Regions from separate parts of the Rhizobium sp. GW821-FHT14E12 genome, predicted to be linked through region 2. Evidence: riboswitches for the same ligand, from Rfam matches in the RefSeq annotation. Region 2 holds a riboswitch; each other region holds the start of a gene.

Region 1 (4,816 bases), on a different contig from region 2:
GATAAGGTTCTGACCGGTCACCGCCCGCGCCCAGGGGCTTGCGAAGAAGAGCACTGCATCCGCCGCTTCTTCCGGTGTCGTCACGCGGCGAAGCGGCGTGTTTGCGGCAATGAGATCGAACACGGCCTCTGGCGTGGCGCTGCTGGCATCGGTGGTACGGAGCAATCCGCCGGACACCATGTTGACCGTGATGCCCTGCGGCCCGAGTTCGGCTGCAGCCGTTCGCGTCAGCGAGAGCAGGGCGGCTTTGGCGGCGGTGTAGTCGTGATAGGGCACGACCGGGTTCTGGAAGAGGTTCGTGCCGATGGTGACGACGCGACCGAAGCCGGCTTTTGCCATGGAGGGGCGCGCGGCCTGAATAAGATTGAGAGCGCCTTGCAATGCGGTGTCGAGTTGCGCGGCAATGGCCGTCCAGTTCAACTCGTCGAGCTTCGAACGGGCGTCGCCGTTGAAGCTGAAATCAGCAAGCGCATTGTGGACGATGGTGGTCGGCGCGCCGAAATGCGCCGTGACTTTCTCCACCAGTCTTTTCGTTTCGTCCAGGCTGCGGATATCCGCCTGGAACGCTTGGGCGTGGTCGCCGAGCCGGGCTGCTAGTGCCTCGGCAGGCTCGCGGCTGGCGCGATAATTGATGGCGACCTTCGCGCCTTCGCGGGCAAAGGCGCCCGCGATCGCCGCGCCGAAGCCGCGGCCGGCGCCGGAGACGATGACGATTTGCTGGTTAAGAGGCAGGCTCATTTTGTGCGTCCTTCTATGTCTAGCCATAGTTCATGAAAATGCTGAACCGGCCCGTGGCCGCTGCCAACCGAGAGCGTTCCGGCCGCGGCAACTGCGCCGGCAAGATAATGCTTGGCGGTGGCGACGGCTTCCGTGAGCGCTGCGCCCTTGGCGAGTTCGGCGGCCAGGGCGCTGGACAGGGTGCAGCCGGTTCCGTGCGTGTTTTTGGTCGGAACGCGGCTGGCTTCAAACCAGATCAGGCCCTCCGGACTTGCAAGCACATCAGGGCTTTCATCGCCATCGAGATGGCCGCCTTTGATCAGAACGGCCAGAGGGCCGAGCTTTGCCAGAGCTTGCGCCTGTCGCGCCATCGCCTCGCGATCTTCAGCAACCGGTTCGTGCAGAAGGGCTGCCGCTTCGGGCAGGTTGGGCGTCAGCAGCGTGGCGAGTGGCAACAGCCGCCGGGTCAGAACATCAACGGCGTCGGCGGCAAGCAGTGCCGCACCGCCCTTGGCGATCATCACCGGGTCGAGGATGATCGGAACGTCTCGATGCGGCGCGAGTGCGTCGACGACGGCCTCGGCGATGGCTGCATTCGCGATCATGCCGATCTTGACGGCGTCGACGCGGACATCGGCAAAGATCGCCGCGATCTGATCGGCGACGAATTGCGGCGGGACGGGATGAACGCCTGAAACGCCTTGTGTGTTCTGAGCGGTCAGGGCGGTCAGCGCCGCCATCCCGTAGACACCACGCGCCGAAAAGGCCTTCAGATCCGCCTGGATGCCGGCGCCGCCGGAGGGGTCGGAACCGGCGATGGAAAGAACGTTCCGGATCATTGGCGTGCCTCTCTGATGGCTTTGGCGATCTTAGTGGCTGCGGCCTGTGGATCCAGTGTGCCGCATATGGCGGAAACAACGGCGATGCCGTCGGCACCGGCTAACAGTGCTTCGGCCGCATGCCCGGCCTTCAAGCCGCCAATTGCGACTGACGGGACGGGGCAGAGATCGATCATACGGGCAAGGCCCGCAAAGCCGATCGGCTGCTTGTGGTCAGGCTTTGTCGGCGTCGCGAAAACCGGACCGATCCCGGCGTAATCTACGAGGGCGGGGTCAATGGCGGCGGCAAGTGTCTCGGTTTCTACCGAGAGGCCGAGGATCACATCCGGGCCGATCAGACGGCGAGCGGTGCGGGCGTCCATGTCGTCCTGGCCGATATGCAGGCCGTCGGCCTCGATTGCGATTGCCGCCTCGACATCGTCATTGACGATCAGGCGCGCGCTCGTGCCTGCCAGTGCCTGCTTCAGCGCAAGGCCGGTTTCGATCATGCTTGCGGTCGAGGCATGCTTGTCGCGCAGTTGCACGATGGTGGCACCGCCGGCAACGGCGGCGCGTGCGGTTTCCACCATGCCGATACCGGCGCAGAGCACCGGATCGAGGACGAGATAGAGGGAGAGATCGAACTGCTTCATAGTGAGATGACTCTTGCTTCGCTGTCGATCGCCTTTTCATCAAGCGCGGCCAGCGCATCGAGGAAGCGCCATGAAAACGAACCGGGTCCGTCGGCTTCGCGGCCTGCTCGTTCACCTGCCACGGCGAAGGTGGCGAGTGCTGCGACGGTTGCGGCAAGCGGGTGGTCCGGTCTTGTCGCCGCGAAGGCGCCGACGAGGCAGGTGAGCGAGCAACCGAGCGCGGTCACCTGCGGCATGAGCGGCGAACCGCCCTCGATGCGGCTGGCCCTGTTTCCGTCGGTGACGAAATCCGTGGCGCCGGTGACGGCAACGATCGACCGATGTTTTTGGGCAAGCAGGACCGCGCCTTCCTCGGCCAGTTCGACCGGATCGCGGCTGTCCACGCCCTGGCCTCGGCTGACGCCGCCGGCAAGCGCAATGATTTCCGAGGCATTGCCCCGGATGATCGTCGGATGCAGTTCCAGCAACTGCGCGACCGCCCTGCGCCTGAAGGCGGTGGCATAGTGTGCGACGGGATCGAGAACCCAGGGCTTGCCGGCCTTGTTTGCCGCCTGCGCCGCCGATGTCATGCCGGCCAGCCAGCCGCTGGAAAGCGTACCGATATTGATCGTCAACGCGCCGGAGATCGCAGCGAACTCTCCGGCCTCCTCTTCTGCATGCACCATCGCGGGAGAGGCGCCGGCGGCGAGCATCACATTCGCGGCGATGTTCATCGCGACGAAGTTGGTGATGCATTGCACCAGCGGCGGGTTTGCCCGCATGGTCGTCAATAGACTGCCTGGAGTGGTCTGGTCTTGCATGTCGCCCTTTCGGGCGGGGCGAGACGCGAAGGGAGACGACGCAACATGCCGGGACCCCGAGCGACTCCCTCCGCCAGCATGATCTGGTTCAGGTTCAAAGGGTACTTCTCAGCCCGTCATCGACGGACGCCCCTGTCTCTCAATCGCTATCGTTTTCGCAGAGAAAGATTGCCCTGTCACCAGCAAATCGCAGATCGCTGTACGGGCGAGGGGAGGCAGAGCGGACGGGCTACCTGTCGTATGCTGCGTGACCCATGCGCCGTTTGCATGGGTGCACTGAAGTCTTGTCTATACAATCAACGAGGGTTTCGCACTATATCACTCTCATCGAAGCGGATGGAGCGCCAAGCACGGCAGCTCAGCTTCGAATACCCTAGGAAAGGGGATCATCATGAACGTAGCACGCTCTTTTAACAACTGGCTCAAGTATCGTCAGACGGTCGCCGAACTGGGCCGTATGTCCACGCGCGAACTGCATGACCTCGGCATCGGCCGTAGCGAAATCCGCAACGTCGCTCGTGCGGCCGTTGTTCGCTAACAGCGTAAAACGCTGATCTACAGTCAAAATTCTGCTGGCGCCTGCTTCTTCCCGAGCGGGCGCTTTTGTTTTGAGTGCACGCTAGGTGAAGCTCGGCCCTTCGGGTGAGGGATCTGCGGCCTGGAAGCCTCCTGCTTTTCGCATAACGCATAGCTGCCCTGCAAATAAATGCCTATGAAGTAAGCAGATCTAGTGTATAGTCATATTTATCGAAGCGATGCACCTCCTCCCGCAGAGCTTCGATGATGTGGGCGCCTTATCCTCCTCCCAAGGTCGCCTGCGGGAACAGCAGCACTCCTCCTCCCAGCTGCTGTTCGGTTCTTTTCGAAAAGCCTGCCGCACCTCCTCCCGCGGCAGGCTTTTTCGTTTCTGGGCCGAGGCTGAATTTCTCCAGCCGCTCGGCTGGGAAGTCATCCATAACCTGGCACCAAATTCCTGACGCCAATGTGATCCCGCCCTCTCGTAAAAATTGATCGTGCCCCCTATGTGCGTAGTAGAGAACGCGCTAGATCGGTCGTTACATCGCAATTGTATCTGCCGAAAATCAGGAGTTTGAGCATGACCGATTCTGCCGAATACACGCCGCCGAAGATCTGGGTCTGGAACAAGGCGAATGGCGGCCAGTTTGCCAATATCAACCGTCCGATCGCCGGGCCGACCCACGAGAAGGAATTGCCGATCGGCCGCCATCCCCTCCAGCTCTATTCGCTTGGAACGCCGAACGGGGTGAAGGTCACGATCATGCTCGAGGAGCTGCTGGCTCTCGGCCATAGCGGCGCCGAGTATGATGCCTGGTTGATCAAGATCGGCGAAGGCGACCAGTTCGGAAGCGGTTTCGTCGACGTCAATCCAAACTCCAAGATCCCGGCGCTGCTGGATCGCAGCAGCCCGACGCCAATCCGGGTCTTCGAATCCGGCTCGATCCTGACCTATCTCGCCGAAAAATTCGGCGCTTTCCTGCCGACTGAGCAGCCGGCGCGCGCCGAATGCCTGTCCTGGCTGTTCTGGCAGATGGGGAGCGCTCCCTATCTCGGTGGTGGCTTCGGCCATTTCTATGCCTATGCCCCCACGAAAATCGAATATGCGATCGACCGCTTCGCCATGGAGGTGAAGCGCGAACTCGACGTGCTCGACCGCCGTCTGGCCGATAGCGAATATCTTGGAGGTAAGGACTATACGATCGCCGACATCGCTGTCTGGCCCTGGTATGGTGGTCTGGTGAAGGGCTGGCAGTATGGCGCGGCCGAGTTCCTTCAAGTGCAGGATTACAAGAACGTTCAGCGCTGGGCC
Region 2 (4,816 bases):
CTGTAGACCAGCCATGGCAGCGTCATCAGGCTGTCGGAGCCAAAAAGAGCGACAGCGCCGAGATCGCCGAGCGATAGCGCCATGGCGAAGGAAAGCGCTGTGAAGAAGGGTTTACGCAGGCCGGGCCAGTCGATCAGCCGTAGCCGTGCCATACCCTGAAGTCCGAGACTCGCGGCGAGGCGTTCGGTGCGGCGGCGATGGACGATATAGGCCGGTTCGATGACGCGGATGACGAAGGGCAGCGCCATCAGGGCGTTGATGGCGACGATCAGCAGTGCGGCGAAGCGGGCGGGATCTCCGAGCGGCCGCAGCGCCAGGAACCATCCGGTCGCCAGAACGATCGGCGGCACCAGCAGGACCAGTGAGGAGGTGCCGCTCAAACCGATGGCCAGCCCGCGCAGGCCGGATGCTTTGCGGCGCTCGACCAATATGGTCGAGCGGGCACGGACAATGGCAAAAGAGGTCAGCACCGCCAGAAGGCCGGCGGCGAGGGCGATGGCAAGGCTCGTTGCGGTCGCCTGTAGGAAGATCGTCTGGGTGACGAGCTTCAGAAGATCGGCCTTGAGACCGGTAACGACCACCGAGGCGAGCGGCAGGCCGATGAACAGGGCGGCAAGCAGCAGCAGCGCGCCGTCGATCCATCGGGCGGCGGGCAATGTTCCGTCGATCCGCCGTGTTGCGCGCCCGCTCGTCAATCCGTGATCGTTCGGTGCCGGCATCAGTGTCATGGCGCCGAGAATGGCGGCGGTGACGACGATTTGCAGCAAGGACAGGGTGACGGCGCGGCCGGGATCGAAATCGAAGCGCAGCGCCTGATAGATCGCCACCTCGATCGTGGTCGCCGCCGGACCGCCGCCCAGCGTCAGCACCAGCGTGAAGCTGGTGGCGCAGAGCATGAAGATCAGACCGGCGATACCGGGAATGAGGCCGCGTAGCACCGGCCATTCGATGAAACGGAAGACGGAGCCGGGGCGCATGCCAAGCCCGCTGGCCATCAGCCAATATTCCGCCGGCACGCGCTCGAGCCCGGCCAGCATCAGGCGGGCTGCCAGCGGCAGGTTGAAGAAGACATGGGCGAGCAGAATGCCCGTCAGCCCGTAGATGCTGACCGGCTGCGACAGGCCGAGGCTCGTCAGTGCCTGATTGATGATGCCCTGGCGTCCCCAGATGCCGAGCAGGCCGAGCGCGCCGATCAGCACCGGCAGGCCCATGGGGACGGCCATCAACCGGATCAGCCAGAGCCGGCCCGGAAAGCGCGGCTGTCGGGCCAGCGCGCGGGCGATCGGGATCGCAAGGAGGATGGAGAGCAGGGTGGAGAGCGTCGCCTGCAGCAGAGTGAAGCGCAGCACGCGGAGAATATAGGGGTCGGCAAGCGGGTTGCCGTCGCCGGATCTGATGCCGGCGGCAAGCAGGGTGACGATGGCGACACCGATGAAGACGGCGATGCCGGCGAGGCTGAATGCTCCGCCGGCAATGGCATGTCGTCTCTCGGGCGCCGTCAGTATCATGTCGGCGTCAGTTGGTGCTGGTGGCCGTCAGCCATTCGTCGATCCAGGCCTTGCGGTTCTTCTCGACTTCGTCCGGGCTCATCAGGAAGGTCTTGGCGGGAACGACCAGCTTGCCGAAGGCATCCGGCAGCGGCTCGGAGGTGGCCGAGACCGGCATCATCCAGTTGTTGGTCGGGATGGTGTCCTGGAAGCCGGGCGAGACCATGAACTTCAGGAAGTCGCGGGCAAGATCCTTGTTCGGTGACGACTTGATCAGGCCGGCCACTTCGATCTGGATGTAATGACCTTCGGAGAAGGAGGCGGCCTGATAGCGGTCGGTCTTCTCCTCGATCATGTGATAGGCGGCCGAGGTCGTATAGGAGAGCACCATCGGCGCTTCGCCCTTGGTGAAGAGGCCATAGGCTTCCGACCAGCCGGGCGTCACGGTCAGGATGCGGCCCTTGAGCTTCGTCCAGGCGTCGGCCGCCTTGTCGCCATAGACCGACTTGACCCAGAGCAGCAGGCCGAGGCCCGGCGTCGAGGTGCGCGGGTCCTCGATGACGATCTTCTGCGACGGATCGCCCTCGACCAGTTCCTTCAGGCTCTTTGGCGGGTTCTTGATCGTCTGGGTGTCGTAGATCACGGCGAAATGGCCGTAGTCGTAGGGGACGAAGACATCGTCTTTGAAATCGCCGGGAACCTTGAGGGCCGAGGTATCGACGCCGCTGGTGTCGAACAGGCCGGTGTCCTTGGCCTCGCTGACGAGGTTGGTGTCGAGGCCGAGAACGACGTCGGCCTTGGTGGCCGCGCCTTCCAGCTTCAGCCGGGAGAGCAGCGCCACGCCGTCGGTGACACTGACATAGTTGACCGTGCAGCCGCAGGTCTTCTCGAAGGCGGCCTTGACCTTGGCGCCGGGACCCCACTCGGCGGTGAAGCTTTCATAGGTGTATATGGTCAGCGTCTTGTCGGCGGCCTCCGCGGCCTGCGCGGCAAGAAGCGTGGTGCCGGCGGCAAAAGCCAGCCCGGCAAAGAATGTCATCAGCGATCGGTTGGGCATGGCAGCGCCTCCTCTTGGTTTCATCTTGAACGGGAAAAGGGCGCTATGATTTCGTCACGCGTCTAATCCCTCCGCCGGTGTTAGCCGGATCAGGTTCCGCGGGTTGACCGGTGAAGGCCTCTCAGCCAGATGTCTTTGAAAGACATAAGGCACCCCGTTAGAGCGTTGGCAGATTTAGCCTCGTGATGAAGGGATGACAAGGGGGATGATTCTCTTGTCGGTTGCGGCGATGCGCGACTTATTCCGCGGCGTGAGCGGCGGCTTGGCTGTCGAGCTTCTTGGCGGCGCTCGGAAGCTGGACGTTCTTCAGCGTGATCGAGGTCAGCAGGCCGATGAAGCAGATGGCGGCGGCCGTCATGAACAACGGGCTGAAGGCACTGGCATAGGCGCTGGCGACCGCTTCGCGCGTGGCGTCCGGCAGGGCGGCCATCATCTTCGGCGTTAGCTCCTTGATGTTGGGAACACCGGGAATGGAGACGCCGACATTACCGAGCTTGGCGGCGATGATGGCGCCGTAGATGGAGATGGCGATCGAGGCGCCGCCCATGCGCGACAGCGTCACGGCGCCGGTGGCCGCTCCGACATCGCGGCTGGCGGCGGTGTTCTGGATGCCGATGACCGGTACCTGTTGGGCAAGACCGATGCCGATGCCGTGCAGCAACATCAGGGCGCCGATAAAGGCGATCGGCGTGCCGGCATGAACCTGTGCCAGTGTTGCGAAGGCGATGGTGCTGCAGGCGGCGCTGGCGATGGCAAAGGGCTTGTAGCGGCCCCTCGCCGAAATCAGCCGGCCGGCCGAAAGCGAGCCGCAGACGATGCCGCCGGTCAACAGGATGAAGAGTAGCCCCGCCACCGACGGCGACAGGCCGGTTGTCGTTTGCAGAAAGAGCGCGAAATAATTGACCATGCCGATCGCGACTGCGCCGCTGGTGATCGAGATGATCAAGAGCAGCCCGAAGGTCGGGTTGCGGAACAGCGTCAGCGGCACAATCGGCTCCGGTGCGCGGCGCTCGACGAAGATCCATGCGATTGCGCAAAGCGTACCGAAGGCGATGATCCCAAGGCATTGCGGCGACAGCAGCGAGCCGAAAAGTTCGGTGCCGTCGGCGGCAAGCACGATACTGGTGGTCGTGAGCGCTAATAGGATAGCGCCGGCATAGTCGATCTTCGGCTTACGGGCCGGCTTGCGGTAGGGCAGCATGAAAGCGAGGCCGGCAAGGACGATGAAGCCGATCGGTACGTTGACGAGGAAGATCGAGCGCCAGCCGAAGAGGTCGCTCATCGTGCCGCCGAGAACCGGGCCGATGGCGCCCGACGCCATCAGCACCAGGCTGGAATAGCTCTGGTAGCGGGCGCGCTCGCGCGGCTCGAAAAGGTCGGCGTTGACGGCGAAGATCGACACCAGGATGCCGCCGCCGCCAAGGCCCTGCAGGACGCGGGCGGCGATCAGCGTATCCATCGACACAGCAAGACCGCAGACGGCCGAGCCGATGGTAAAGATCGCGATCGCGGTCATCATCACATATTTGCGGCCGAAGAGGTCGCCGAGCTTGCCGTAGACCGGCATGACGGCGGACAGGGACAGCAGATAGGCGGAGCCAATCCAGCCGAAGCGTTCCAGATGCCCGAATTCGCCGACGATGGTCGGCAGCGCCGTCGAGACGATCTGGTTGTCGAGCGTTGCCATGAACATGGCGGTCATCAGGAAGAGAAAGAGGATGAGCCGGCGGCGGTGATCCGCAACGAGCGGTGCGGGCGTAGTCTGCATGTCCATGGAACGAGAAATCCGAGCTTGCCTGGAGTGCCGCGCGTTCGACCGAACGGGCATGGGTCGCTCCAGTTCCTGAATCCGCAGCATCTTGCTTTCGGGTAGGCTATTCGAGGGCAACATGTTGCAGGACAATATATATGCTATTGGCATATAATTGTCAACGGCAGATGAATGCCGTTTGCATATTTTAATATCGGCCCATCTTTGATATGCTGGCGGGATGACATCAGCAACGACCACACGAGAAATTGAAACGACGCCGCTGCCTGAGGACGAGAACCTGCTGCGCATCGGCCAGGTGATGACGCGTATGCGCCTGATGACGGGCCGCCGCATGATCGGGCGGCTGGCCATCCAGAACGTTGCGCCGGGGCTGGAGCTTTCGCATCTTGACGTCATCGATGCCGTCAGGCGGGCGGAAGTGTCCGGTGAAGTCACGGTCGGGGCGATCGCCGAGATCCTGCGTATCGACCCTTCGCGGGCAAGCCGCATCGTCGCCGA
Region 3 (4,816 bases), on a different contig from region 2:
GAGAAGCGCTTCAACTCTCCATGATCGCGCGCCGGCGCCACCACCAGTGTCCCGCTTCTGTGTACCTCTCCAGGCAGGATCGAGTCCCACCGGTCGGCGGCATCGAACCCGCGGGTCAGCACGGCCTCTTCGGCGCTTTCACGCTCGCACCAGGGCGCCAGCATGCCGCCCGCAAGCCAGGATGCGGCATGGCCGAACCCTGGACGCGGGTCGAAGACCGTGACGTCGGCACCACGGGCATGGAGTTCATGCGCGACCGTGAGGCCGGCGACGCCGGCCCCTTTGACGAGGATACGCATCTCAGCCGGCCGAAGGCTCGGCGGCATCGACGGGCATGTAGAGATCGCCGCCCTCGCGGTATTTTGCCGCCATCGCCTCCAGGCCTTCCTTCTGTGCCTCGGCGCGGATGTCGTGCGAAATCCGCATCGAGCAGAATTTCGGGCCGCACATGGAGCAGAAATGCGCGACCTTATGTGCCTCCTTCGGCAGCGTTTCGTCGTGGAAGCTGCGGGCGGTTTCCGGGTCCAGCGAGAGGTTGAACTGATCCTCCCAGCGGAATTCGAAACGAGCGCGGGAGAGCGCGTCGTCGCGCAGCTGCGCGGCCGGATGTCCCTTGGCAAGGTCGGCGGCGTGGGCGGCGATCTTGTAGGTGATGACGCCGGTCTTGACGTCGTTGCGATCCGGAAGACCCAGATGCTCCTTCGGGGTGACGTAGCAGAGCATCGCCGTGCCGAACCAGCCAATCATCGCCGCACCGATGCCTGAGGTGATGTGGTCGTAGCCGGGCGCGATGTCGGTCGTGAGCGGCCCGAGCGTATAGAAGGGCGCTTCGCCGCAGACGGCGAGCTGCTTGTCCATGTTTTCCTTGATCTTGTGCATCGGCACATGGCCGGGGCCTTCGATCATCACCTGGCAATCCCTAGCCCAGGCGATTTTGGTCAGCTCGCCAAGTGTTTCCAGCTCGGCGAACTGGGCGGCATCATTGGCATCGGCGATCGAGCCGGGGCGCAGGCCATCGCCGAGCGAGAAGGAAACGTCATAGGCGCGGCAGATGTCGCAGATCTCCTCAAAATGCTCGTAGAGGAAGCTTTCGCGGTGATGATGGAGACACCACTTGGCCATGATCGAGCCGCCGCGCGAGACGATGCCGGTGACGCGGTTGACGGTGAGCGGGATGTAGTGAAGCCGCACCCCGGCATGGATGGTGAAATAGTCGACGCCCTGTTCGGCTTGCTCGATCAGCGTATCGCGATAGACCTCCCAGGTGAGGTTTTCGGCAATGCCCTCAACCTTTTCCAGCGCCTGGTAGAGCGGCACGGTGCCGATCGGCAGCGGCGAGTTGCGGATGATCCATTCACGGATATTGTGGATGTTGCGGCCGGTCGAAAGGTCCATGACGGTATCGGCACCCCAGCGCGCCGCCCAGACCATTTTCTCGACCTCTTCGGCCATCGACGAGGTGACGGCCGAGTTGCCGATATTGGCGTTGATCTTCACCAGGAAATTGCGGCCGATGATCATCGGTTCGGCTTCCGGGTGATTGATGTTGGCCGGGATGATTGCCCGTCCCGCCGCCACTTCCTGGCGGACGAATTCCGCCGTTACATGGTCCGGAATATGGGCGCCGAAGCTCTCGCCGTCGCGGACCATGGCTTCCGCCTGCGCCTTGCGGCCAAGGTTTTCGCGGATGGCGATGAACTCCATCTCGGACGTAATGATGCCGGCGCGCGCATAGGCGAGCTGGGTGACGGCCTTGCCGTCCTTGGCGCGCAATGGCTGGCGTAGCGAGGGAAATTCGGGCGTCAGCCTCTCGCCGCTGGCAAAGCCATTGTCTTCCGGGCGGACATGGCGGCCCTGATAGGCTTCGACATCGCCACGGGCGAGCACCCAGTCACGGCGCAGATCGGCAAGGCCCTGCTCGATACGGATATCGGCGCCCTCGATCGTGTAGGGGCCGGAGGAATCATAGACGATGACGGGCGGCTCGCCCGATGTCGGGTGGAGGCTGATTTCGCGCATCGGCACGCGGATATCGGGGTGGATGTCTCCGGGAATGTAGATCTTCCGGGATGCCGGTAACGGGCCGGTGGTGACTGTCGGGGTTACATTCTTTGCGGCGATATTCATGGTTTGAGGCTCCAAGTTGCGATTGGAGACCCAGTCCTTAGCCGGAATGATGAAAAGACTCCGGCTCGGATTCCACGCGTGAATCCATAAGCCTTTCGAGCGCTTGCACCGTCCCTACGCCAGTATGAACTGGATCAGGTTCAACGGGTCACTGCGCCACAATCGGCAAAGCCGAGTTGTCCAGCAGTATCTCAGCCCCTTGACGGGACCCCCCTGGTGAATGTCTTGAAGGCTATGCTCTCGGTTCGGGTGATGTCAACCCCGCAGGTGAGGTGATGACACCGACGCTTGGCTGCGAGACGATCCGGCCAACTGGCAAGGCTATGTTTTCGGCGCGCTCGTCGTTTCACGGGTCACGAGCTCGAAGCCGACATTCAGGCGGCTTTCCATCGGTTGCCCGGCGGCGCCGTCCGGCTCCAGGATGGATAGCAGCAACTCCCCGGTCTTTCGGCCGATCATCGCGGCATCGACGCGGATGGTCGACAGTGCCGGTACGCATTGGTGGGCAATATCGAAATCGCCGAAGCCGAGAATGGAAAGGTCGTCCGGAACGGCAATCTTGCGGCGATGACATTCCATCAGCGCGCCGACGGCGGAAATGTCGGAAACCGCAAAGATGGCCTGAACGTCGGGCGCTCGTTGGAGAAGCGTGCTCAGCGCCCCCGCCCCATGATCGTAGGACGAGGGCGCGGCATTCTGGCGAATGATGTAATCATCTGAAAGATCTGCTTCGCGAAGGGCCGAGGCAAATCCCAGCAGGCGGCTTTCGCCGCGAAAGTCGGTGGCGTCTGCCGTGACGGCCGATCCGATGGCGCCGATGCGGCGATGGCCGAGAGAGATGAGATGCCGGGCGGCCAGGCGCCCGACCTCGTAGTTGGAAAAGCCGACCGCATGGTCAACCGGGTGTTCCGATACGTCCCAGATTTCGACGATCGGAATGCCCGCCCGCAGCAGCATCTCGTTGGTCGCCTTGGTGTGGACCGCGCTGGCGATGACGATGGCGTCCGGACGTCGCGCCAGCATTGCGCGAACGATGCGCTCTTCCTCCGTCAGGCTATACATGGTGTAGCCGATCAGGAGCTGATAGTCGGCGGCGCGGAGCGCACCCGCAAGGCCCTGCGCGGTGTCGGCGAAATTCGCGTTGGTCAGCGTCGGCAGGATCGCGGTGATGAAGTTGGTCCGGCGCGAGGAAAGTGAGCTGGCGGTCCGGTCCGGCACATAACCGAGTTGCTCGATCGCCGTCATCACGCGGTTGCGCGTCGGTTCGGCGACCAGCGTCGGGTCAGTCAGCACGCGCGACACGGTCATCTTCGAAACGCCGGCGAGCCGCGAGACGTCGCTCATGGTCGCCTTGCGGGAAAAATCTGAAGGATGCGCCACGGTTTCCCCTGTTTTCGGCTCACGCAATCCGCTGGTAGACGAGATGGTAGAACCGGCCATCGCACATGCTCATCATCTCGTCGGTGATGACGCGGCCCTCCAGGCGAACGGGTGAGGCGAGCGCCTCTTCCACGGCTTCCATCGACGGATAATCGATTTCCTGGACCATGATGATCGGCGCGGCTCCGGGGTCGCTGCGCCCGGTTCGCATCACACGCACGGCCTGGGCATTCGGCATGCGCTTCCACACGGGTAGCAGCTTTTCCTCGACGATGCGAAAGAATTCCTCTTCGCGGCCGGCATGGATTGCGCCCTCGAAAATCGCGGACCGTGTGAACATGAATCTTCCTCCCTTGAAGCTCTGTCGAAATTGCAGTGTCGTATCCGACTTGCAATGATACCGGTAACATGTTCTATTGCAACCACCAACCGAAATGGTGTGAACCGGATCGGGAGTGGCGGAAGAATACGAACGTTATCGTTTTGAATTCTGTGGGAGCGGAACAATCGGTCCAAAACTATTGGTTTTGGCAGGATAGTTTTCTCATCCATTTTCCCTATGTTACCGCAAACATAGGTGCCGCGAACAAGGTAGTGGTTTCTGTCGCGAGAGCTCCGGGGAGTGGGCCGCGGCGGAGTGTGACAAAGCACCAGATGGAGGAGCATCATGAACATTTCGAAATCCCTGCGTGGGATCGTGGCAGCAGTTGGTATTGTGGCCACTGGGCTGCTGGCGACGACACAGGCGCATGCGACGACGCTGAACGACATCATCTCGCGCGGCAAGGTGCGCATCGGCGTTTTGACCGGCGCGCCGCCGATGGGCATGATCGATGAAAAGGGCAATCCGAGCGGTTATGACGTCGACGTCGCCAATCTGATTGCCGGCTATCTCTCGCTGCCGGTGGAACTGGTTCCGCTGACGCCGCCGTCGCGCATTCCGGCGCTTCAGACCGGCAAGGTGGACTTCCTCGTCGCAACGCTGGCGCCGACCGGCGAGCGGGCGAAGACGGTAATGTTCACCCAGCCCTACAGCGCCTTCAACATGGATATCATTTCCGGTCCGGACCAGAAATTCGCCAAGTTGTCCGATCTCGAAGGCAAGCGCGTGGCGGTGAACCGTGGTTCGTCGCAGGAAACGGCGCTGCGCAAGGCGGCGGTTCCCGGTCTCGAAATCGTTGTCTATGAGGACGATTCCACCAGCGCGCAGGCGCTGATCGCCGGCCAGACCGACGCGGCGGCCGTGCCGTCCACGGTTGGCGAAGCGATCATCAAGCAGCGCCCGGATGCGGGTCTGCAGGTGGGCTTC

Evidence for each region. A riboswitch is a leader RNA that binds a small molecule or an ion and turns the genes downstream of it on or off. The one in region 2 is predicted to bind thiamine pyrophosphate.
Region 1: it holds a riboswitch for thiamine pyrophosphate, as region 2 does, so the genes downstream of both, thiM (hydroxyethylthiazole kinase) here and thiB (thiamine ABC transporter substrate binding subunit) in region 2, are expected to answer to the same signal.
Region 3: it holds a riboswitch for thiamine pyrophosphate, as region 2 does, so the genes downstream of both, thiC (phosphomethylpyrimidine synthase ThiC) here and thiB (thiamine ABC transporter substrate binding subunit) in region 2, are expected to answer to the same signal.

Annotation. Positions count from the first base shown of each region.
Region 1 covers NZ_JBXAPH010000002.1:588,470-593,285, reverse strand. The annotation lists gene AC1RO0_RS10905 (3-oxoacyl-ACP reductase) at 1-738, opposite strand, end outside; gene thiD (bifunctional hydroxymethylpyrimidine kinase/phosphomethylpyrimidine kinase) at 735-1,556, opposite strand; gene thiE (thiamine phosphate synthase) at 1,553-2,188, opposite strand; gene thiM (hydroxyethylthiazole kinase) at 2,185-2,988, opposite strand; TPP riboswitch at 3,037-3,132, opposite strand; gene AC1RO0_RS10885 (DUF1127 domain-containing protein) at 3,380-3,526, shown strand; gene yghU (glutathione-dependent disulfide-bond oxidoreductase) at 4,085-4,816, shown strand, end outside.
Region 2 covers NZ_JBXAPH010000009.1:51,344-56,159, reverse strand. The annotation lists gene thiP (thiamine/thiamine pyrophosphate ABC transporter permease ThiP) at 1-1,508, opposite strand, end outside; gene thiB (thiamine ABC transporter substrate binding subunit) at 1,516-2,544, opposite strand; TPP riboswitch at 2,594-2,711, opposite strand; gene AC1RO0_RS25710 (MDR family MFS transporter) at 2,783-4,318, opposite strand; gene AC1RO0_RS25705 (MarR family winged helix-turn-helix transcriptional regulator) at 4,536-4,816, shown strand, end outside.
Region 3 covers NZ_JBXAPH010000003.1:549,397-554,212, forward strand. The annotation lists gene thiO (glycine oxidase ThiO) at 1-299, opposite strand, end outside; gene thiC (phosphomethylpyrimidine synthase ThiC) at 301-2,127, opposite strand; TPP riboswitch at 2,221-2,352, opposite strand; gene AC1RO0_RS15835 (LacI family DNA-binding transcriptional regulator) at 2,449-3,471, opposite strand; gene AC1RO0_RS15840 (EthD domain-containing protein) at 3,527-3,847, opposite strand; gene AC1RO0_RS15845 (transporter substrate-binding domain-containing protein) at 4,175-4,816, shown strand, end outside.